2 regions of the Rahnella sp. PAMC25617 genome follow, and region 1 is predicted to be linked to the other one. Evidence: predicted binding sites of a transcription regulator. Region 1 holds the regulator's gene; the other holds the start of a gene.
What was found. Region 1 encodes PhoB, which activates phosphate uptake and scavenging genes when phosphate is short. Its sites were predicted from a motif close to CTGTCATAAAACTGNCNNAT; they were not measured.
Positions count from the first base shown of each region.

Region 2: a site for PhoB is predicted at 7,109-7,128, ahead of rpoH (RNA polymerase sigma factor RpoH). Genes of this name have one in related genera too.

Region 1 covers NZ_JBOCUM010000006.1:881,227-893,237, reverse strand. Annotated here, with positions in the region: gene rdgC (recombination-associated protein RdgC) at 1-907, opposite strand, end outside; gene mak (fructokinase) at 1,118-2,038, shown strand; gene ACM615_RS10200 (ABC transporter ATP-binding protein) at 2,100-2,921, opposite strand; gene ACM615_RS10195 (ABC transporter permease) at 2,918-3,682, opposite strand; gene ACM615_RS10190 (ABC transporter substrate-binding protein) at 3,694-4,707, opposite strand; gene sbcC (exonuclease subunit SbcC) at 4,944-8,192, opposite strand; gene sbcD (exonuclease subunit SbcD) at 8,189-9,427, opposite strand; gene phoB (phosphate response regulator transcription factor PhoB) at 9,665-10,354, shown strand; gene phoR (phosphate regulon sensor histidine kinase PhoR) at 10,377-11,696, shown strand; gene ACM615_RS10165 (helix-turn-helix domain-containing protein) at 11,728-12,011, opposite strand, start outside.
Region 2 covers NZ_JBOCUM010000018.1:45,057-57,067, reverse strand. Annotated here, with positions in the region: gene ACM615_RS21145 (zinc/cadmium/mercury/lead-transporting ATPase) at 1-1,606, opposite strand, end outside; gene ACM615_RS21140 (lysoplasmalogenase) at 1,832-2,458, opposite strand; gene ACM615_RS21135 (DUF1145 family protein) at 2,679-2,957, opposite strand; gene rsmD (16S rRNA (guanine(966)-N(2))-methyltransferase) at 2,959-3,570, opposite strand; gene ftsY (signal recognition particle-docking protein FtsY) at 3,797-5,320, shown strand; gene ftsE (cell division ATP-binding protein FtsE) at 5,326-5,988, shown strand; gene ftsX (permease-like cell division protein FtsX) at 5,988-6,968, shown strand; gene rpoH (RNA polymerase sigma factor RpoH) at 7,287-8,144, shown strand; gene ACM615_RS21105 (IclR family transcriptional regulator) at 8,401-9,171, shown strand; gene ACM615_RS21100 (dihydrodipicolinate synthase family protein) at 9,179-10,084, shown strand; gene rhmD (L-rhamnonate dehydratase) at 10,102-11,316, shown strand; gene ACM615_RS21090 (MFS transporter) at 11,413-12,011, shown strand, end outside.

The DNA of each region.
Region 1 (12,011 bases):
GTGCTTCGCCGCCCAATGCTTCGATCAGGTTCTGGATAAGCGCCGCCAGTTCACCCGTCATCAGCACGAAATCAGCATCGAAACGTCCGGCGAAATCTTCGCGGTCGATGTCTTCATTTTGATCACGAATAACGTCGCTGAATTTCAGGCGTTTAATGCTGCCGTCGTCGGCCAGCACCACGGCGATACGTTCCTGCCAGTCAACGGCCAGCTTGGTGACCAGTTTGCCATTTTCGATATGCGTGGCGATTTCGTCACTGACCAGCGCCTGTTTTTTACAGCGGATCACGCCGCCTTCTTCCAGGATCGCTTTCAGCTCAGCTTCATCCTGTAAGGTGAAACCGGCAGGTGTTTCGCCTGAACGTACCCATTCGGTCAGCGTCAGCTCGATCGGGCTTTCCATGGTCAGCGGCACCACCGGCAGCGAACCGAGGCTTTTACGCAGCAGCGCCAGCATATCTTCGGCTTTCTTGGCGCTGGCGGCATCGACCATGATCAGGCCGTTAACGGTATCAATCCACATGAACGTCTGGCTGAAGCGGCTGAATGCGCGCGGCATCAGGCTGTGCAGCACTTCATCTTTCAGGGAATCTTTTTCGGTCTTTTTCAGCTTACGGTGCTGTTCGCCTTCGAGCTGATCAATTTTGGCCTGTAACTCTTGTTTGATAACCGGAGAAGGCAGAATTTTTTCTTCTTTGCGTGCGCAGATCAGGATCTGCCCGCCGTTGACGTGAGTCAGCGCGTCGCCACCGTGAGAACCCATCGGTGAAACCCAGCCGGTTTTCGCCATATCCTGGCTGCCGCACGGGGTAAAGGTGAAAGCACTAAGCTGTTTTTCCATTTCGTCAGCAGATAACGAAACTTCACGGCTCAAACGGTAAACCAACAAATTCTTAAACCATAACATGGCGTTATCCCTGTCCCGGCGCACTCGTGGTACGCTGAATAAATGAATGCAGGGCGGCATGATAACCAATTGAGCGCCGGTCGTCGTTAAGAAATCGCCGTGGCCTGTAACATTGCATAACAGCTTATTCTGGTGACAGAGGCCACTGGCTTCTAAACTGAACAGACTCAGAAAAACTGACCCTGCAGGACATAAAAAGGAGAATAAAACGTGCGAATTGGCATTGATTTAGGCGGCACAAAAATAGAAGTCATTGCGTTATCGGATGAAGGCAAAGAGCTGTTTCGCAAACGGGTCGATACGCCGAGAAATGACTACGAGCGCACACTCAAGGCGATTGAAGGGCTGGTGCTGGACGCCGAGAAAGGCACCGGACAGCGCGGCAGCGTGGGGCTGGGGATCCCCGGCACGTTATCGCCGTTTACCGGCAAAGTGAAGAATGCTAATTCGGTCTGGCTGAACGGTCAGCAACTGGATGAGGATCTGGCGCTGTTGCTCAAACGCGAAGTGCATATTGCAAACGACGCCAATTGCCTGGCGGTTTCCGAAGCCACCGACGGGGCAGGTGCAGGCCGCCACACTGTATTCGCCGTGATTATCGGCACCGGCTGCGGTTCCGGCATTGCGCTTAACGGCGTGGCGCACGCGGGCGGCAACGGCAACGCAGGCGAGTGGGGCCACAATCCGCTGCCGTGGCAGGATGAGGAAGAAATCCAGTTTGCCCGCGAAGTCCCGTGCTACTGCGGAAAATCAGGCTGCGTCGAAACGTTTGTTTCCGGCACCGGATTTGCCGAAGACTACTTCCGTCATTCCGGTCAGCGTTTAAACGGCGCAGAGATTATTGCGCTGGTTGAGCAGGGCGATGAAACGGCGGAACTGGCGCTGGGTCGTTATGAGCGTCGTCTGGCTAAGGCGCTGGCAAACGTAGTGAATATTCTCGATCCGGACGTGATTGTCTTCGGTGGCGGCATGAGCAACGTCGATCGCCTGTATCAGACCGTGCCACTGCTGGTTAAACAATGGGTATTTGGCGGGGAATGTGAAACGCCGATGCTCAAAGCGGTTCACGGTGATTCGAGCGGAGTGCGTGGCGCTGCCTGGCTGTGGCCGCAATCGCGTTTTGCGTTATAAGTTCTTCATCAATTTTCAGGGGGCAGAGTTTGCGCCCCTGATTTCATTCATAATCCAGCAGTTAAAGCGCCATCTCCCGTTTAAACACGTCCAGCGTGTGCGCCTTCACGCGGATAAATTCCGGGTGGCTCATGATTTCAGAACCACGCGGACGCGGCAGGTCAAACGGCACAATTTCTGCAATCTGCGTCGGTCGCCGTGTCAGCAGTAAAATCTCATCCGCCAGAAACACTGCATCCTCGAGATCATGCGACACAATCAGCATGGTGACGCCAGTCGCCAGCTGCACTTCCTGCAATTTATCGCGGATAAACAGCGTCATCTCGAAATCCAGCGCCGAGAAAGGCTCGTCGAGGAACATCACTTCCGGACGCGTCGCCAGCGCCCGCATGATGCACACGGTTTGCTGCTGGCCGCCGGAAAGCTCATACGGATAGCGTTTCAGGTCGAAGCGGATATCAAACATTTGCGTCAGTTCTTCGACCCGCGCATTGACGTCCGCTTTGCTCATGCCGTGTCGGATCAGCGGATATGCGATATTGGCGCGGGCACTCATCCACGGAAACAGCGCGTCGCGGTAGTTCTGAAACACATAACCGATGGTGGTCTGCGCCAGCGTTTTGCCGTCGAACAGAATGTCGCCTTTATCCACCGGGATCAGCCCGGCGATCATGTTCATTAACGTCGATTTACCGCAGCCGTTCGGGCCGAAGATCGACACGATCTTTCCACGCGGTAAGTCGAGATTGAGATCGGTATACAGCGGCTGTCCGGCAAACGCCTTGCTCAGTCCGCGGATCGTCACATGGGTATCCGGGCGCGTAGCGTACTGCGGCAACTGCGGGCCTTTATAATCAGGGTTTAGCGAGAGAGGTTGCGTCATGCTTTGCTACTCCAGTGGACGGTTTTTTTCTCGATCAGCAAAAAAGCCAGGTTCAGCAGATAACCCAGCGCGCCGGTGATCAGGATCGAGGCGTACATGTCTTTGATGTTAAACACCTGCTGGGCATCGATGATCCGGTGGCCGAGGCCGGTTTCCGATCCGATGAACATTTCAGCGACGATCACGATCACCAGCGCAATCGACACACCGGTGCGCAGGCCAACGAAGGTTTGCGCCAGGCTTTCCATCAGCAGAATGTCTTTAAAAATATGCCAGCGGGAAATTCCCATCACTTTGGCCGCCATCAGCCGGGTTTTTTTGGCATTCATCACGCCGTACGCGCTGTTAAACAGGATAACCAGCACCGCGGCAAAGGCGGCGATGGCAATTTTATTGGCATCGGTAATGCCGAAAATCAGCATAAACAGCGGGATCAGCGCTGATGACGGCGTGGAGCGGAAGAAGTCGATCAGAAATTCCAGGCTGCGATAGATCTTTTCATTGCTGCCTAAAATGACGCCGAGCGGCACGCCTATCACTGCGGCAAAAGCAAAGGATACCAGCGTGCGGTAAAGGGTTGCGCCGATGTCGGTGCGCATGGAAGCATCGAAAAATGACTGGAACATGTAGCCAATCGTCTCGACGGGCGAGGGCAAAAGCACCGGGTTCAGCCATTTTGCGCTGACGGCCAGTTGCCAGAATAAAAACAGCAGCACAGGGCCGACCAGCGGCAGTAACCTTGAAGACCAGCGTGAAGTCATCCTGTTTCTCCTTATCCTTTATAAATCAGCGAAGCGACATCCACCGGTTTGCTGAAGATTTTTCTTTCCGTAAAGACGTCATAAAATTTCTGGAACCATTGCAGGTTGTCGCCTTTTAAATCGGGATACATCACAAAGCCCGGCAGCGGCACCTCTTTCACCAGCGCCGGTTCTATGCTGGTGTAACCGGCGACGTTTTCGCGAGCCTTGTCAGGATGCGCCGCAATGAATTCCACCGCTTTCTGATAAGCGGCAATAAACTTTTTGGTTTCTTCCGGTTTGCTGGCGATAAAACTGGAGTTCAGCGCCGCGGCGCCGCCGAACCAGGGCGCGTCTGCATTGCCGAGCACGTATTTAGAAATGACGCCGGTTTCCAGCGTGCGGGAAAGGTTTTTCATGCGCCCGACGGTGCCGGTGGGTTCGAGTGTATACACGCCGTCAATTTGTCCGGCGGCCAGCGCAGGTGCGTGCTGCCCGACCGGCAGTTCGATCACTGAAGGATTAGTGAAACCATTTTTCTCCAGAATGATCTTCGCCATCGTCACGTTCTGGATCCCCGGCCCGCAGGCGATCTTCTTACCTTTCAGATCGCTGATCGCTTTCGCAGTGCTGTTCAGCGGCACCAGAAATTCATCCAGAACCAGCTGATGATTGGACGGATTCGAGCAGATGATTTTGAACAAATCCGGTGAGGTGATAGCCCCCAGACCCAGCGCGCCTGTGGCCGTGCCGTTAGCGCACCCGTGGATCCTGCCGGTAATCATCCCCTCGACAATTTGCTGTGCGCTGGCGAATTTAACGCCTTTTACATTCAGTCCGGCTTCTTTAAAAAAGCCCTGTTCCAGCGCCACATATAACGGTAAACCGCCGACAATCGGCCAGTAACCAATGCGGATTTCATCGTCATCAGCTGCAAAGACCGAGGTCGGGATCATACCGCCAAGCGTGGAGACGCCGCCGGTGATGGCGAGCCATTTCATCAGCTGGCGGCGTTTTTTATCGACTTCAGGTTTGATGTTATTCATGGGCGGTTCCCTTAACGGTTATGCAGGCGCTGCAACTTGTACTGCAACTTGTATACATAACGTTAAGCACAGGGCGTGCCAGTTTGTCGGCAGGAGGGAATAAGCGGGAATTCAGCGGGTTGGGAACAATGAGCGCACTGCGCTGGTGCGAATTTTGCGCAGTTGCTCACAATCAGGATCCATTGCGGAGCAGATGGCTAGCAATTTACCCGCCAGTTGCTCCGCAGGATAATCTGTCAGACTTTAAACTCACTGCTCAGGCGGCTGACGCCCAGACCGTTCACCTTAGTCACTTTGATTTGCACCGGAATACGGTCTTTCATCGCTTCCACATGGCTGATCACGCCGATGGTTTTACCCGAGGCATTCAGGCTGTCGAGCGCGTCCAGGGCGGTGTCCAGCGTATCGGCGTCGAGTGTGCCAAAACCTTCGTCGAGAAACAGCGAGTCGATGCGGGTTTTATCACTGACCAGATCAGACAGCGCCAGCGCCAGTGCCAGACTGACCAGGAAGCTTTCACCGCCGGATAAGGTGCGGGTATCGCGCACGGCGTCCGCCTGCCAGGTATCGACCACCTGTAATTCCAGCGCATCGCTGGTTTTGCGCTGCAACAAATACCGCCCGTGCAGTTTTTCGAGCTGAAGGTTCGCCAGATACACCAGATGGTCGAGCGTCAGTCCCTGCGCGAATTTACGGAATTTTGCGCCGTCGCTGGAGCCAATCATCTGATTCAGATAACCCCAGTCATCGCAGGTCAGTTGCGCCTGGGCAATCTGAGCAATCAGCGCCTGTTGTCCGCTGTGGCGTAATGTGTCACTTTCCAGCTGGTTTTTCACTTCGCCCAGACGTTGCTGTAAAGCTTTCAGCTGTTGCGTCAGTTCTGCCAGCTGCGCTGTCAGAACGTCAAGATCGCTTTCTGTTTCACTCAGATGAGCCGGGCGGGCAAGACGATGTTTTTCGAGCTGCTGACCGGCATCCGCCAGTAACGCCTGCGCCTGCGCCAGTTGTTGTTGCAGATTTTCTTTGCGTTGCTGAAGCTGCTGACGGAGTGCGTCATCCAGCAGCGCCAGTTTCACCGCGGCTTCATTGGCAAATCCGCTGGCACTCAGCGCCTGTTGCCACGCCTGCTCCGCCTGCGTCAGTTGTTCTGTTGCCTGCAACTGTTGCTGTTGCGTGCTCGCCAGTTGCCCGGCCAGCTGATCGCGCTGTTCCTGCGCTTTTTGCAATGCGGTTTGCGCGTCACTGACCGCTTTTTCTGCCGCCTGTTGTTGCTGATGTAAGTGCTCGCGAACCTGCGCCACCTGGCGGTTGCCGAACAGTTCAAGGCGTTGAGCAGTCAGTTCTGAAAGGTTTTTTTCGCCTTCTGCAAACAACTTTTGCAGCCGTTCGACGTCTTGCTGAGATTTCGCCTGCGTCTCTTCCAGCCGGGTAACGCGTTCGGTCAGCAATGCGCTTTGCTGCTGCACTTTCTGCTGCGCGTTCAGTGCGTCATTCAGGGCATCTTTCGCCTGTTGCAGCGCCCGGGCCAGCTGTTCGTGCTGGCTAATCAGCGCCTGCGATTGTTGTTCTTCTTCATCGCGGGCAGTCAGCCATTGAGTGATGTCGGCGGTATCATGTAGCGTAAACGTCAGGTTCAGCGGTGCGCTGAGCTGTTGCCAGTTTGCGGTATGCGCATTCAGTTGCTGCTGGTCTTGCTCCAGCTGGATTTGCAGCCGCGTTTGCTGTTCTTTCAGACTTTTAATTTTTGTTGCCAGTTCGATACCGCTGGCTTTTACCGCATCGAACTCCAGTTGCATTTTCTCGAGGCGCTGCGCCGTTTCAGAAGGTTTGACCTCCTGATAATGTTCAATCGCCGGATGCGATGTGGAACCGCACAGCGGGCAGGCTTTGCCGCTTTGCAGATTCGCACGTTCGGCTTCGAGGCTGACGATCAGCATTTCCTGTTTATGCAGTGCCTTAACGTCGTTGAGATGCTCCAGCTGTTTCTGACATTGCAGGCGGATGGTGCCCAGACGCTGTTCTTCTTCAGCCAGTTGCGTCTGATACTGAACGAAATCTTTTTGCTGTTGCTGCACGCGCTGATTCAGCTGCGGGAAAATTTGCGCGAGTGAAAACAGCTGTTGCCGCACCGGACGCAGCTGCGTGAGTTCGGATTGTCGTTTCTGCAATGCTGCCAGCGGGTGCTGTTTTTCCAGCTCAGTCAGACGCTGTTGCGCAGTGTTGAGTGCGCCGGTCAGCGCGGTCTGGCGGGTCGTATGCTGGCGGCTTTCTTCGTCCAGCTTCTGTCGTTCGGCGGTCATTTGCACCAGCGTCGCGTTATGCTCACTGACAAGTTTCTGCACATCAGTGACAGACTGCTGTGTTTCAGTCAGTGATTTACGCAAACGGGTGATTTCGCCATCCAGCGGCAGGATTTTTTCTTCGATCAGCGTTTGGGTCTGACGCTGTTCTTCCGCCTGTTTCTGACGTGCCGTTTGCGACTGCTCCACAGCCAGATTCAGCGGCGTCATTTGCGCGATTTGCTGTTCCTGCTGCTGCGTCAGGTGCGCCAGTTGCTGCTGAAGACGTTGCGATTCATCCTGACAACGCTGGCGATCGTTGAGCAACGGACGCAGTTTTTCTGCCGGTTCGCTGCGCGCCAGTTGCTGTAACTGCGGCGCGGCGGCCAGATTTTCCTGCTCGGCGGCGGTCAGTTGTTGCTGAGATTGCTGCTGTTTTTGCTGCACCTGCTGCCACTGTTGCAGCCAGTTCAGATCCTGCTGGCGCTGTTGCGCCTGCTGACTGAGCGTGATTTCCTGCGCGTTCAGTTCAGCAAGTTGTGCTTCAAGCGTCTGGCGCTGTTCTTCGCTGAGCAGTTCGATCCCGGCCATGCGCTGGTGCAGACCATCAAGCGTTATCCGCGCTTCTTTATGTTGCTCAAATACTCGCTCAGACAGCAGCCCGTAAATTTCGGTGCCGGTCAGTTCCTCCAGCAGTTCGGCGCGGTCATTGGCATCGGCATTCAGGAATGCGGCAAATTGCCCCTGAGACAGCATCATGGATTTGGTGAAGCGACCGAAATCCAGCCCGGTCAGTGTGGCGATGGCATCGAGTTTATCGCGCACTTTATCGGCCAGAATTTTGCCGTCGGCCAGCAATGCCAGCTCTACTTTCGGTGCCTGCAGATTGCCGTCCGGCGAGTTTTTGGCGCGGCGCTGACTCCAGAACGCGCGATAACCGACGCCTTTGACTTCAAACTCCACTTCGGCCAGCGATTCGGCGGTGTGGCGCGTCATCAGCTCGTTCTGGCTTGGCGTGATGTTCAGCCGTGGCGTCTGATGATACAGCGCCAGACAGATGGCATCGAGCAGGGTGGTTTTCCCCGCGCCGGTCGGACCGGTGATGGCGAACAATCCGTTGCTGGCAAAAGGCTCAGCGGTGAAATCAATTTTCCATTCGCCTTCCAGCGAGTTCAGGTTTTTTAAACGCAGGCTGAGAATTTTCATTGTGCGCTGTCCTCCGCATTCTGACCGCTGGTGACCTGTTCAACAACCTGCGCAAACAGCGTGCGCATCCGCGCCTGACGCGGTTCGTCAGGATCCGGTTCCAGTGCCAGCCGTCTTTCAAAGACGTCACTGACGCTCAGTTCGCTGAGTGTCTCTTTTTCCTGTTGCTCAATGCGGTTGATACGCTGTTCTTTACTGCGGCGTAAAAGCACCACTTCTACTGGCAAATCTGCCGTCAGCGCCTGAATGCGGCGCTGAATATCACTGAGATAATCCTGCGTGGCGACTTCAATATCCAGCCACACCGGTTTGGCCGGATCGCCGCCTTCGAACTGCGCCAGTTGTTTTTCGATTTCTGCCAGCGAGCCTTTGATTATCTGCATGGGCTGGAAAACGGGAATTTCCAGCGTGTCGATGGCGTTGAGCGTCGCGCCCTCAAAGTCCAGTAAGTACACACTTTTGGCTTTACTCAGTTCATCAAAACTCAGCGCAATCGGCGAACCGCTGTAACGGATATGTTCGGTTTTGGCGACGCACTGTGCGCGGTGAATATGGCCAAGTGCCACGTAGTCGACCGGCGGAAACGCCTGCGCCGGGAAGGCATCGAGCGTGCCTATATAAATGTCGCGCACGGAATCGGAGGTGCTGACGCCAACCGTGGTCAGATGGCCGGTGGCAATGATCGGTAGCGAAACGCCGAGTTCGTCCCGTTTGGTCTGCGCGGCCTGCCACAATGCGTCATAATGCGCGGCGATGGCTTCCTGTAATGCCAGCTGTTTGTCGCTGCCGGATTGTCCCGCCTGACTGGCGAGCAAATCACGCGGACGTAAAAAGGGTATAGCGCAAAGTACCGCGCCAGGTTTTCCGTCACGCTGGTTGAGCACCAGAATCTGTTCTGAGAGGTTTTCGCCGACGGTCGCAATCACCCGCGTATTCAGGCAGGAAAGCAGCTCACGTGATTCATTAAGCGTGGCGACAGAATCGTGATTCCCGGCCAGTACAATCAGCTGACAGCCGGTTTGTTGCAGTTCGACGACGAAACGGTTGTAAAGCTCTCGGGCATAGCTGGGCGGCGAACCGGTATCGAATATATCGCCTGCCACAATCACGGCATCTACCTGATGTTGCTGCACCTGACCGGTCAGCCAGCGCAAAAATGCCTGATGTTCGGCGGCGCGGCTTTTGGTGAAAAAGTACTGGCCGAGGTGCCAGTCTGACGTGTGGATCAGGCGCATGAGACTCCCGTATGGATCTGGATGACGACAATGGGGCAAAGTATAAACGTCGGCGGGGGACGCTGTCCCCGATAAATCAGACCAATTTCAGCGAGATGGCAGCTGAATAGAAGAAATGTCTCTGTCATATTTGACTGTAATGAACCATCATTTCTATTCATAAATCTGTCACAAAACTGACGCATAATGGCGCCCGCAATCAAATAAAAGATCGCTAACCTATTGGCAGGACCTACGATGGCAAGACGTATACTGGTGGTTGAAGACGAAGCTCCAATCCGTGAAATGGTGTGTTTTGTACTGGAACAGAATGGCTATCAGGCAGTAGAAGCTGAAGATTTTGATTCAGCCGTTGGCCAGCTGGTAGAACCTTACCCTGAACTTATCCTGCTCGACTGGATGTTACCCGGCGGTTCCGGTATTCAGTTTATCAAACATCTCAAACGTGAAGCGCTGACCCGCGAAATTCCGGTGATGATGCTGACCGCCCGCGGTGAAGAAGAAGACAGGGTGCGCGGCCTGGAAGTCGGTGCCGATGATTACATCACCAAACCGTTTTCTCCAAAAGAACTGGTTGCCCGCATTAAAGCCGTGATGCGACGCATCTCGCCAATGGCGGTGGAAGAAGTGATCGACATGCAGGGTTTAAGCCTGGATCCGTCGTCTCACCGTGTGATGGCCAACGAGCAGGCGCTCGATATGGGGCCGACCGAATTTAAATTATTGCACTTCTTTATGACCCACTCCGAACGTGTTTACAGCCGCGAACAGTTGCTCAATAACGTCTGGGGCACTAACGTTTATGTGGAAGATCGCACGGTAGACGTGCATATTCGTCGTTTACGTAAAGCGCTGGAAACCAGTGGACATGACAGAATGATCCAGACTGTTCGTGGAACCGGATACCGTTTTTCAACGCGTTATTGAGTCCCCACAGCGGAGAATCTGTGTGCTAGAACGTTTGTCATGGAAACGATTGGCCGGTGAATTCTTTCTCTTTTGCCTGCCCGCGTTAATCCTCGGTATCTTCGTCGGCCATTTCGGCTGGCTCCTCTTTGCGTCGCTGCTGGCGGCGCTGGGCTGGAATTATTACAACCAGCTCAAACTCTCTCACTGGCTGTGGCTTGACCGCAGCATAACCCCGCCGAATGGCCGCTGGAGCTGGGAGCCTTTGTTTTACGGGCTAAACCAGATGCAGATGCGTAACCGCCGTCGCCGTCGCGAATTAGGTCAGCTCATTAAACGTTTCCGCAGTGGTGCCGAATCATTACCCGATGCGGTGGTACTGACGACGGAAGAGGGCAATATTTTCTGGTGTAACGGGCTGGCGCAAGATTTGCTCGGTTTCCGCTGGCCGGAAGATAACGGACAACACATCTTTAACCTGCTGCGTTATCCCGAGTTTCGTACCTGGATCCAGACCCGTGATTTCAGCCGTGCCCTGAATCTGCAACTCAATAACGAGCATTACGTCGAGTTTCGCGTTATGCCTTATTCCGAAGGGCAATTGCTGATGGTGGCGCGTGATGTTACGCAGATGCGTCAGCTCGAAGGTGCGCGTCGTAACTTCTTCGCTAACGTCAGTCATGAACTGAGAACCCCGCTGACTGTATTGCAGGGATATCTGGAAATGATGGAAGACGCCAAGCTGGAAGAGCCGTTTCGTACCAAAGCGCTGGACACCATGCAGGAGCAGACGCGGCGCATGGACGGGCTGGTCAAGCAGCTGCTGACATTGTCGAAAATCGAAGCGTCAGCAAATATCGATATGCACGAGAAAGTCGATATTCCGGTAATGCTCGGCATGCTGGAGCGCGAAGTGCAATCTTTAAGCGGTGGCCGTCACGAAGTGGTGTTCCGTGTAAACGAGAAACTGAAGGTCTTTGGCAATGAAGATCAGTTACGCAGCGCGGTGTCGAATCTGGTGTACAACGCCGTCAACCACACCCCGGCGGGGACGCGGATAGAAGTCAGCTGGCAACAAACGCCGCATGGCGCACAGTTCCAGATCAGTGATAACGGGCCGGGTATTGCGCCGCAACACCTGCCGCGCCTGACTGAACGTTTCTACCGTGTCGATAAAGCGCGTTCGCGCCAGACGGGCGGCAGCGGTCTGGGGCTGGCCATCGTCAAACACGCCCTGAGTCATCACAACGCAAAACTTGAAGTGATGAGTGAAGTCGGCGTCGGTACCCGCTTTATATTTACACTGGCACCGAAACTGATTGTTCCTCAGGAACAGGCCAGCCAAAGCGATGTGAAGGGATAAAAAGAAGCCACAGCCCACGCTGTGGCTTCTTTTAGCAGATGATTTGTAAACCTTTTTCTTCGATCAGCATCAGTAAGATCAGAGCAGCACCGGTGGGTTTGGTTTCATCCCGCTCCCATTTTTGAATGCTGTTAGCCGACATATTGATGAGTCTGGCCAGCACGCCCTGGCTGATTTTTTCTTTTTCCCGCAGCGCGCGTATACGTTCGGCAGAGCTTTCTGCAAAGGCTCTCAGCCTTTCCTCCTGTACGGCTTCATCCACAATGTTGTTAATTTCGCGCATCGTGGTTTGTGAAACGGTGCCCGACTCATGAA
Region 2 (12,011 bases), on a different contig from region 1:
TACTGATTTTTGCACGGGCTAAAATCGCCTGTGCCAGCGGGTGATGCGAACCTTCTTCCACCGCCGAGGCCAGACTTAACACTTCGCCTTCACTGGCACCGTTCAGGATTAAAACGTCAGTGACTTCGGGCTTGCCTTCGGTCAGTGTGCCGGTTTTATCCAGCGCTACGGTTTGAATCAGCGCCAGTTGTTCCAGCGCTGCACCGCCTTTGATTAAAGCGCCCTGACGCGTCGCCGCGGCCAGCCCGGAGGTGATCGCTGCCGGCGTTGAAATTACCAGGGCGCACGGGCAACCAATCAGCAATAAAGTCAGCCCGCGGTAAATCCAGGTTTCCCACGACAGTCCCATTGCCAGCGGCGGAACGACAATCACCAGCAGCGCCATCAGCATAATGACCGGTGTGTAATAGCGGCTGAAAGTATCGAGGAAACGCTCGATTGGCGCACGGCGTTCATCGGCTTCTTCGATCAGTTGCAGGATGCGGTCGATGGCGCTGTTGCCGGGTGCAGAAGCCACTTCCAGACGTGCGAGGCGGTCAACGCACAGGCTGCCCGCGGGGACTTTCTCACCGGGCTGATGGTCTACAGGTACCGACTCGCCGGTCAGGGCACTTTCATCGAAACTGGCAGCGCTTTGCAAAATGGCATCGGCGGGCAGACGTGCGCCTGCGGCGATTTCGATAATGTCGCCGGGACGCAAACTGCTGACCGGCACGGTTTCAGATTTACCATTCACTACGCGGACGGCGGTATCGGGTATCAGCGCCATCAGGGATTTCACACCGCTGCGCGCCCGGTTGGCGGCAAAGGATTCAAGGCGTTCGCCGACCATAAACAGCAGCAACACCATCGCCGCTTCGGCAGTGGCACCGATAAACAGCGCGCCGATTGCGGCAATGCTCATCAGGGTCTCGATGGCGAAAGGCGAGCCGGAACGGGTCTGGCGAATAGCCTGACGAAGCACCGGCCAAAGTCCTACCAGTGTGGTGGCGATAAACGCAATTTCACCCATTTGCGGGTTGAAATGGTCGAGCACCCAGCTCAGCAGCATCAGAACCGAAAGGACGATCAGCGGCAGCGCCTCTTTCAGACGTGACTCTTCCGGTTGCGGAGTATGTTGATTTTTATCGAGGGATTGCAGGATAAAACCTGCACCGGTCACGGCCTGTATCACGTTTTGTGAGATGTCGTGGCTGGCATCAATGACCAGTTTTTCTGTCGCGAAAAGCACTCTGGCGCGGTTTACGCCATCAAGACCGGCGACAGAATTTTCGATTTTGCGGGCACAGGCCGGGCAATCCATACCTTCCACTTTCCAGCTGTATTGCTGAGTGCCGGAAGGCGGCGCGCTGGGGTCATCTTCGCCCGGCGAACCTTCTGTGCTGCCGTCATCAGAAGTATGTGAGTGCTCACCTGCTTTCGGCGCACAGCAACTGTCAGAAGTGGTGGCACAAGCCGACGCCGCCAGCGGGGATTTATCACTGCAACAGCTGGCAGGATGTGTACCGGACTGGGCAATAGCGCCGATTTTGTTGATATGCAGTCCAGGCGCGCGTTTGCCCTGACATCCGCAGCTACAGCTGTTGTTATTTTTCATTGGGATCATAAAGCCTCCGGTTCGAAACCGAGTGGAATTACGACCAGTGTAAACCCTGGAGTCAGCTCTAAGGTCAAGCAATTTTAATCCCCTTCATACTTTGAGCTGCAGATGCGTTAGCTGCCCTCAGTCACCCGAATCACTTACCTGAGTAAGCTCATCGGGATTCCTTCAGTTGCCGCCTTTCTGCAACTCGAATTATTTTGGGGATTGTAGTCAGTGTTATTGAGTCATTTACAAATAAAGTGAGCGGACGATCAGGAAGTGACCGCCAAAGTAACAGGCGGCGACCAGTGCGTCTGCCGCACGGAATTTGAAGCGATAGCGGCTGACCAGCCACAGAATATTCGCCAGCAGCAACAGCACCGCGCCGCAGAACAGCGAAAACGCCATGTCGGTACTGCGCGCGAAATACTGCTCGCCTGCCAGCCAGACCATCAGCAGGGTCATCGCGATGTAAGTGGTCACTGGCCATCTCAGTTCGGCCAGCCGCGTCCAGATCACTGCCAGCAATATGGCGCCGATAATCAGCAGCGTCAGTGGCAACGGCCAGAAGAAGGTAATGGTCATCTGGCTGGCGAAACTCAACGTATACAGCAGATGCGAGAGGAAGAACGCGCCGATGGCGTACATGAACCGCTCTTCAGGCAGCAACAACAGGCCGTCTGCCACCAGCGTCGCCGCCAGTCCCAGCAGGATCAGGTAGCTATAAACATTGAGCGTGGGTGCCTGCCAGGCAAGCAAAAGCAGCAGCAGTAAGGTGACGGGTTTAAACACCCAGCGCTGCCAGCGCGGGCCGCGATAGCTGGCGTCAACGAATAACCAGCCAGAGAAAAATACTGCGAGGAATGGCCAACTCATTGTTTATCCTTTTAAATGTAAGAACAGAACATGGAAACGATGCAAGGATCTGCCTTCAGGAAAACACATCCTGTTTTCCTGTACTTGCTTTCAGTGTAGGAGAGAGGGCACACCGGCGACAATCAGAAATCCCCGTAACGACGGGTCTGATTAACGCAGTTTTAAAACAGTGGGGCGACGCAGGAAATGAACGGCGCCTGACGCGCCGTCAATACAGGCATTACTTTTTAGCGGGCAGCGGCGGCTGTTTTTTCTGCCACGCCATCAGTTCGAACACGCCGAACAGGAAGATGCGGGTTTGCAGCCACGGGCCGATGGTGTCCTTTTCCTTGCCCTGCGTGGCTTTAAGCAGCATCACCTGCAGGCCGTGCATAAAGAACATGAACACAATCGCCACGTCTAAAAAGTATTTGATCGGCTTCGGGAACGGGTGGATCAGGTTAAACGCCAGAAACGCCCAAATACATAACATCAACAACCGACCAATATTGATCAACATCTTACTGCTCCTGTTCTGGTGAGCCGGTTTCAGGCGTCACATCGCGATGGTAGAGGCGATAAGCAACTTGTCCGGCGACTTTTTCACGGTGCAGCCGCCAGCTGGCGGGCACATCCAATGTACCGTGCTCGGCTTCTGTTTCGACATAAATCCAGGCTTCATCCGCCAGCCACTGGTTTTGCTCCAGCAGGTTCAGGGTGTCTTGCAGAATGCCTTTACGGAAAGGCGGATCGAGGAAAACCACATCAAAGGCATTTCCGGCTTTTGCCAGCCAGTTCAATGTATTGACGTTAAATACTTTCGCATCACTGGCGTTTAGCAGCGCCAGGTTTTTCTCTAACTGTTGCGCAACCGGGCGTTCAAACTCCAGCAGTGTGGCGCTGGCCGCATAACGTGACAAGGCTTCCAGACCGAGCGCGCCGCTGCCTGCAAAACAGTCCAGGCAATGTGCGCCCTGTAAAACCGGCGCCAGCCAGTTAAACAGCGTTTCGCGTACGCGATCGGTGGTCGGGCGCAGTCCCGGGCTATGTGGAACCGGAAGTTTGCGTCCGCGCCATTGTCCGCCAATAATTCGGATCTGGCCGGCGGCGGGAGTGTTGGGTTTCTTTGCCATAGTTCGCTTGTGTAATCCAAAGCCGTCAGGCTTCGTTGCATATCGTTTGGAAGGCTATTCTACCGGTGTGCAGCCATTGGGCAAATGTTTAACATTGTCGATTGAAAAACCACCGGAATTCAATACGCGGGCGTGTTGCCTGCAGGGGAAAGTGATAGACTGCCTGACCATAACCCTATTAATAATCCGTTCGCCAGTCATTAACGGCGAGGAGTGAAGTTGTAAAATGGCAAAAGATAAAAAACGCGGTTTCTTCTCCTGGTTTGGCCGTGGCCGTCAGGAAGAAGAGCAGCAGAAGGAAGAAATCCGCGAAGAACAGCCTGTTATTGAAGAACAGTCTGTTGTTGAAGAACATGCGGTCGTTGAAGAACATCCGCTAGCGGAAGAGCCGGGTATTCCGGTTGAGCAGCATCCTGGCGAATGGGATACCGCAGCCTCCGCAGAATCTGCGGCAGAAATCGCACCTGTGGTTGAACCTGAGCCAGAAGTCGAACCGGCACCGGAAGTGGAACCTGAGCCAGAAATTGAGCCGGAACCGCTGAAAGAACCTGAACCGGTTCGCGAACAGGCCGCCGCTGAACTGGCAGAAGAAATTGTTCACATCACCGAACAGGTTGCTGCGCAGCCAGTGGTGGTTGAAGACGATCTGATTGAAGAAGATGTTGCTGAAGACGAATTTGCTGAATCGGCCGAAGAAATTGCCGAAGACGAACGTCTTGATGCCATTGATTATGTTGATGATTCTGTCGCAGCCGAAGAACCACTGCCGGTGGCGCTGGATCCTATCGTCGTTTTACCTGCCGGTGAAACCGAGCAGGAGCGTCCGACCAAAGAAGGTTTCTTTGCGCGTTTGAAACGCAGTCTGGTCAAAACCAAGCAGAATCTGGGTTCCGGTTTTGTCGGCCTGTTCCGCGGTAAGAAAATCGACGACGATCTGTTCGAAGAGCTGGAAGAACAGCTGTTAATCGCCGACGTTGGCGTCGAAACTACCCGTAAAATCATTGCTTCACTGACCGAACACGCTTCGCGTAAACAGCTGAAAGATGCTGACGCGCTGTACGGTAAGCTGAAGGAAGAAATGTCCGAAATACTGGCGAAAGTTGACGAGCCACTGGATGTCAGCGGGAAAACCCCGTATGTCATTCTGATGGTTGGTGTAAACGGCGTCGGTAAAACTACCACCATCGGTAAAATGGCGCGCCAGTTTGAAGCACAGGGTAAATCTGTGATGCTGGCGGCGGGCGATACGTTCCGTGCCGCAGCCGTTGAACAGTTGCAGGTCTGGGGTCAGCGCAACAAGATCCCGGTGATTGCACAGCATACCGGTGCCGATTCCGCGTCCGTTATCTTCGATGCGATTCAGGCGGCGAAAGCCCGTAATATCGACGTGCTGATTGCCGATACTGCCGGGCGTTTGCAGAACAAAGCGCACCTGATGGAAGAGCTGAAGAAAATCGTCCGCGTGATGAAGAAGCTCGACGAAGATGCGCCGCATGAAGTGATGCTGACGCTCGATGCCAGCACCGGCCAGAATGCGGTGAGTCAGGCGAAATTATTCAACGAAGCCGTCGGGCTGACCGGGATAACGCTGACTAAACTGGATGGCACCGCGAAAGGCGGCGTGATCTTTGCCATCGCCGATCAGTTCAGCATTCCGATCCGCTACATTGGTGTCGGTGAAGGTATCGAAGATTTAAGGCCGTTTAAGGCAGACGATTTTATTGAGGCACTTTTTGCCCGAGAGGATTAATACGGATGATTCGCTTTGAACAGGTCAGTAAAGCTTATCTGGGCGGACGACAGGCGCTTCAGGGCGTCAACTTTCACATCCAGCAAGCGGAAATGGCATTTCTGACCGGACACTCAGGCGCGGGTAAAAGTACCCTGCTCAAGCTGATTTGCGGCATTGAACGCCCGAGTGCTGGACATATTTTGTTTGGCGGCCATGACATCAGCCGTCTGAAATCCAGCGAAGTGCCATTTCTGCGTCGTCAGATCGGCATGATCTTTCAGGATCACCATCTGCTGATGGATCGCACCGTGTATGACAACGTGGCGATGCCGCTGATCATTTCCGGAGCCAGCAGCGAAGATATTCGCCGTCGCGTGTCGGCTGCGCTGGATAAAGTCGGATTACTGGATAAAGCGAAGAACCTGCCAATCCAGCTTTCCGGCGGTGAACAACAACGTGTGGGCATCGCCCGTGCGGTGGTGAACAAGCCTGCGGTGCTGCTGGCGGATGAACCGACCGGTAATCTCGATGGCGAATTGTCGGAAGGCATTTTGCGTCTGTTCGAAGAATTTAACCGCGTCGGCGTCACCGTTCTGATGGCGACGCATGATGTGGGTCTTATTGCCCGTCGTAATTACCGTACGCTGACGCTGAGTCAGGGGCGTATGTCGGGAGGGGTGTACTAATGGCGAACAGTCCGAACCCGGCGAAAACCGCAAAAAGCGCCCGTGCCGCAAAAAGCAAAGCGTTGCAGGGTGGCTGGCGCGAACAGTGGCGTTATGCGTGGATGAACGCGCTGGCTGACATGCTGCGTCAGCCGCTGGCAACACTGCTCACGGTGATGGTAATCGCGATTTCCCTGACGCTACCGAGCGTCTGTTATCTGGTGTGGAAAAACGTCAGTACCGCGGCAGAACAGTGGTATCCGACGCCGCAGCTGACCGTGTATCTCGACAAAGCGCTGGATGATGACGCCGCAGAAAACGTGGTGAAAACCCTCAAAACAGAAGCGGGCGTGGATAAAGTTAATTATCTGTCCCGTGAAGAAGCGATGGGCGAGTTCCGCAACTGGTCTGGCTTTGGCGGCGCAATGGACATGCTGGAGCAAAACCCGCTGCCAGCGGTGGCTATCATCACGCCTAAAATGAATTTCCAGGATTCTGCGACACTCAACACCTTGCGCGACCGCGTGGCGGCCGTTCATGGCGTGGATGAAGTGCGTATGGATGACAGCTGGTTTGCCCGTCTTGCGGCGCTCACCGGTCTGGTCGGGCAGATTGCGGCGATGATCGGCGTGCTGATGGTGATCGCCGTCTTCCTGGTTATTGGTAACAGTGTGCGACTGAGCATCTTCAGCCGACGCGATACCATCAACGTGATGAAGCTGATTGGCGCGACCGACGGGTTCATACTCAGACCGTTCCTGAATGGCGGCGCGATGCTCGGTTTCACCGGCGCATTGTTGTCGCTGATCCTCTCAGAAGTGCTGGTGCTGCGCCTTGAGAGTGTAGTGACCCAGGTGGCACAGGTGTTCGGTACCACCTTTGACCTGCACGGTCTGGGCTGGGATGAAAGCCTGCTGCTGCTGATCGTGTCCGCGATGATTGGCTGGATTGCCGCCTGGCTGGCGACGGTTCAACATTTACGGCGATTTACACCACAGTAGCGATAATTTGCTATAATGTTCCCCTGCTGCTCAGTCTTTGTGTACAGGGGAACAGCCGATTCTTGCTATATCGTCCCATCATTTTCCTGCTTCCCCTGCAATGGCACAAATTCACTATCCAATAGTCAGTCTGTCACATACAGTCATCAGACTGTTGAATCTGTCCGTGAACTTTATGTAAAATTCGTGGTCGTAGAGCAGCGAATATGAAGGGCTCGGCGTTGCTTTGTTGTCGCCCCTGAAGGCCAGCAACGTAGCGGTATCATCCCGCAGCAACGTGGTATAAAACCTGCATTACGTCATACATGAGAGGCTTGAATGACCAAAGAAATGCGCACTTTAGCATTAGTACCCCAAGGTAGCCTGGAAGCCTATGTTCGGGCCGCCAATGCCTATCCTATGCTCACCGCAGAGGAAGAACGGGCGCTGGCTGAACGGCTGCATTACGACGGTGACCTGGAAGCAGCGAAAGAGCTGATCCTGTCTCACCTGCGCTTTGTTGCTCACATTGCCCGCAACTATTCAGGTTACGGTTTGCCACAGGCAGACCTTATCCAGGAAGGGAATATCGGCCTGATGAAAGCGGTTCGCCGTTTTAATCCGGAAGTCGGTGTGCGTCTGGTGTCCTTTGCCGTGCATTGGATCAAAGCAGAAATTCACGAATATGTGCTGCGTAACTGGCGCATCGTGAAAGTCGCCACCACCAAAGCGCAGCGTAAGCTGTTCTTTAACCTGCGTAAAAACAAACAGCGTCTGGGCTGGTTCAGCCACGACGAAGTAGAGCACGTTGCCCGCGAACTGGGTGTGACCAGCAAAGATGTGCTGGAAATGGAATCACGCATGGCCGCACAGGACATGACGTTTGATCCGACCCCGGACGATGAACCACGCGACGGCGCTGCGATGGCACCGATGCTGTATCTGCAAGACAAGAGTTCTGATTTTGCAGAAACCATCGAAGAAGATAACTGGGATCAGGACGCGACAGACAAACTTTCTTCTGCAATGGAAGGTCTGGATGAGCGCAGCCAGGATATCATTCGTGCCCGCTGGTTAGACGACGAAAACAAATCGACTCTGCAGGAGCTTGCCGATAAATACGGTGTATCCGCAGAACGTGTTCGTCAGCTGGAAAAGAACGCGATGAAAAAACTGCGTGTGGCAATCGAAGCCTGATAAACGCAGTTTCCGAAGTGAAAAAGCGACCTTTATGGTCGCTTTTTTTATGCCTGAAATTCCCCTCTGAACGCCCCTGTTAATTCCAGAATACTGGAATTATTCTGAATATTTTCCCTTTTAAATCATCTGGTTATTCCAGCATGTTGGAATATTCAACTTTATAGAGAACTCAATCACAGAGGATCACAAGCGTCCTGTCGTCTGTTCATTTTTGCCTCTATAACTTGTCCATCTCAACAGAATGGATTCCAGCATGATGGAATTAATCGCTAAATCAAAAGTTCCGGCACTGACGCGCGCCGTCGCCATTCTCGACATCATTTCCCGGCAAGGACAGTGCAACGCGAACCAGCTGGTCAGTGAACTGGGGATGCCCAAAAGCACCGTGTATCTGCTGCTGGAGGAACTGAAAAATCAGCGTTTAGTTACGCAGTCAAATTCCGGTAATTACCGCCTCGGGCTCAGATTGCTGGAGCTGGGCAGTCAGGTTTCCCGCCAGCTCGATTTGCGCAATGTCGCACTCCCGCATCTGAAAGCACTGATGCACGACACCGGGCTGCTCTGTCATCTCGGCGTGCTGGACGGGGATACGCCGATTTATCTGATCAAAGTCGAGAGCCAGTCGAATATTCAGGTTCGCACCTGGGAAGGAAAACGCCTGTCTCTGTGCCGCTCTTCGCTGGGCAAATGTCTGCTGACCTGGTGCGGTCGTGAACGTCAGGACGCACTGATTGCTGCACTGGAATTCAGCCCGGTATTGCCCAACTCGCTGACCAGTGCTCAGCAGCTGCGCACGGCGTTACAGCAAATCCATCAGCGCGGATGGGCTTTCGATGATGAAGAAGATGTGGCGAATATCCGCTGTATCAGCGCGCCGGTATTCAATGCAGCACATCGCGTCACGGCAGCGATTTCCGTCGTGGGCACCACCTTGCATGTCATGCCGGAAAATATCGACGCACTGGCTGACAAGGTAAAAAAAACCGCCTGGGAAATCTCCAGGGATCTGGGCTACAAAGCATAAGGAATCAATGATGTTACGACCTTCAGGAGTCATCAGCGCCATGTTAACCCCCTGGAAAGCAGGGCAGCCAGACATGGACATGTTGCGCAAAATTGTCGATTTTCAGATAGCGGCTGGCCTGAGTGCTCTGTTCCCGGTGAGTTCGGTGGGCGAAGCCGGTTATATGGACGTTGAGCAAAAGCGTGCGGTAGTCGAAACCGTCGTTGAACAGACTGCCGGACGTGTCCCCGTCTGGGCAGGGATCCCGGCGACCACGACGGATGAAAGCATCGCACTGGCACATGCGGCAGAACGTGCCGGTGCCAGCGGGGTCGTGCTGATGCCGCCTTCGTTTTATCACTATGATGCTGCGACGCTGACCAGTGTTTTTCGCCAGGTTGCCAGCACGGTAAATCTGCCGTTATGCCTGTATAACATCCCATTTTTTGCCGATCCGTTAAATGCCGAAAGTGTCGCTGAACTGGCAGCCCATCCGAATATTGTCGGTATTAAAGATTCCAGCGGTGATGCCGTCGGCATGATGAAAATGCTGTCCTGTTGTCCGCGGGAAGACGCAGATTTTGCTGTGATGACCGGCCGGGAAGAATTTTTCTTCTCCGCATTATGTGCCGGAGCCACCGGCAGCGTGACCGCGACCGCAGGCGTTTTGCCGGAAGTGATGTGTAAAATTTATGATCTCTTCAGCGAAGGAAAAACGGAACAATCGAAGGCATTACAATTTGCCGCATTACCCGTGATGTCGATGATGGCGTCATTGCCTTTTCCTCTGGGATATAAACTCGGCATGTCATTACGTGGTTTCCCGTTGGGCGAAAATAAAATTCCGCTTTCGGATGAAATAAAGCAAAAGATAGATGATTTAAGCTTTTCCCTGAATAAAGAAATAACCTCTCTCCTTACCCTGATAAAATAAACGGAGTTTATATTATGATGGAATCAAGAGTATTACCTAAAATTAAAGAAATTCGTGCATATTTCATGGGCGGTGCGACCGCAGAAAAAGGCAGTGGCGGTGCGGATTATCATGACCAGCAGGAAAAACACTGGATCGACGATAAAGTCTGTACGCCAATGAGTAAATATAAAGAATATGAACAATCCCGACAGTCATTCGGTATTAACGTATTGGGTACGCTGGTGGTTGAAATAGAAGCCGACAATGGCGTCACCGGTTTTGCGGTGTCTACGGCGGGTGAAATGGGGTGTTTTATTGTCGAAAAACATCTCAACCGTTTTATTGAAGGGCGCTGTGTCTCAGAAATCAAACTGATCCACGACCAGATGATGCGATCCACGATGTTCTACGCCGGCAGCGGCGGTCTGGTGATGAATACGATTTCCTGCGTCGACCTGGCGCTGTGGGATCTGTTCGGTAAATGTGCGCAACTGCCGGTGTATAAACTGCTCGGGGGCGCAGTGCGCGATGAAATCCAGTTCTATGCTACCGGTTCACGTCCGGATCTGGCCAAAGAGATGGGCTTCATCGGTGGCAAAATGGTGACGCATTTTGGCCCGCATGATGGCGACCACGGCGTACGTGAAACGGCTGCTATGGTGGCGGATATGCGCGAGAAATGCGGCCCGGATTTCTGGCTGATGCTTGACTGCTGGATGTCGATGGACGTTAATTTCGCTACCAAAGTGGCGCATGCCTGTGCGCCGTATAACCTCAAATGGATTGAGGAATGTCTGCCGCCGCAACAGTATGAAGGTTACCGCGAAATCAAACGCAACGCACCAGCCGGGATGATGGTCACCACCGGCGAACACCACGGCACGCTGGAGTCTTTCCAGACGTTGTCAGAAACCGGCGTCGATATCATGCAGCCTGACGTGGGCTGGTGTGGCGGGCTCACCACCTTGCTGGAAATCGCCGCCATCGCCAAGGCGAAAGGGCAATTAGTGGTGCCGCACGGTTCCTCCGTGTATTCACATCATGCGGTGATTACCTTCACCAATACGCCTTTCAGCGAGTTCCTGATGACTGCACCTGAGGCTGACCACACCCGTGCGCAGTTTGCGCCAATCCTGCTTGATGAGCCGGTGCCGGTGAACGGACGTATTCATAAATCGGTACTGGATAAACCGGGATTCGGGGTGGAATTAAATCCTGAGTGCAAATTAACCCGCCCATATCAGCATTAATTTCTGCGACAGATTATTTATCCGAACGTTTACTTCGGCCTGTTATTGATATTATTTTTTGACTAATAACAGGCCGGTTATAAAAAGGTTCATATTATGACGACGATATTAAATAAAGCCGTTGAGAAAACCCGCTGGCGTCTGATTCCTTTTATGCTTTCGTTATATATATTGGCCTTTCTGGATCGGGCGAATATTGGTTTTGCGAAAGAGTCTTATCAGATTGATACCGGATTAAGTAATGAAGCTTTTGCGATGGGGGCGGGAATATTCTTCGTCGCTTATGCTTTTCTCGGTGCGCCGGGAAATTTATTAATGAAAAAGTTCGGTGCCAAACAATGGATTGGCTGCACCACGCTGGTGTGGGGCGTTCTCTCGTCAGCAATGGCTTTTGCCGACACGGAATTCAAATTCCTGCTGGTGCGTTTTCTGCTGGGTGCTGCCGAGGCCGGATTCTTCCCCGGCATGATCTACCTGACATCCCTGTGGTTCCCGGCCAAAAACCGGGCTTCGGTGATGGGATTATTTTATATGGGCGTTCCGCTGGCGCTGACGTTTGGCAGCCCGCTTTCCGGTGCGTTGCTGGAGATGCACGGTTTTGCCGGACATCCGGGCTGGTTCTGGATGTTTATGATTGAAGGGGTGCTGGCGGTGATGGCCGGTATCTGGACATTCTGGTATCTCGATAATGGCCC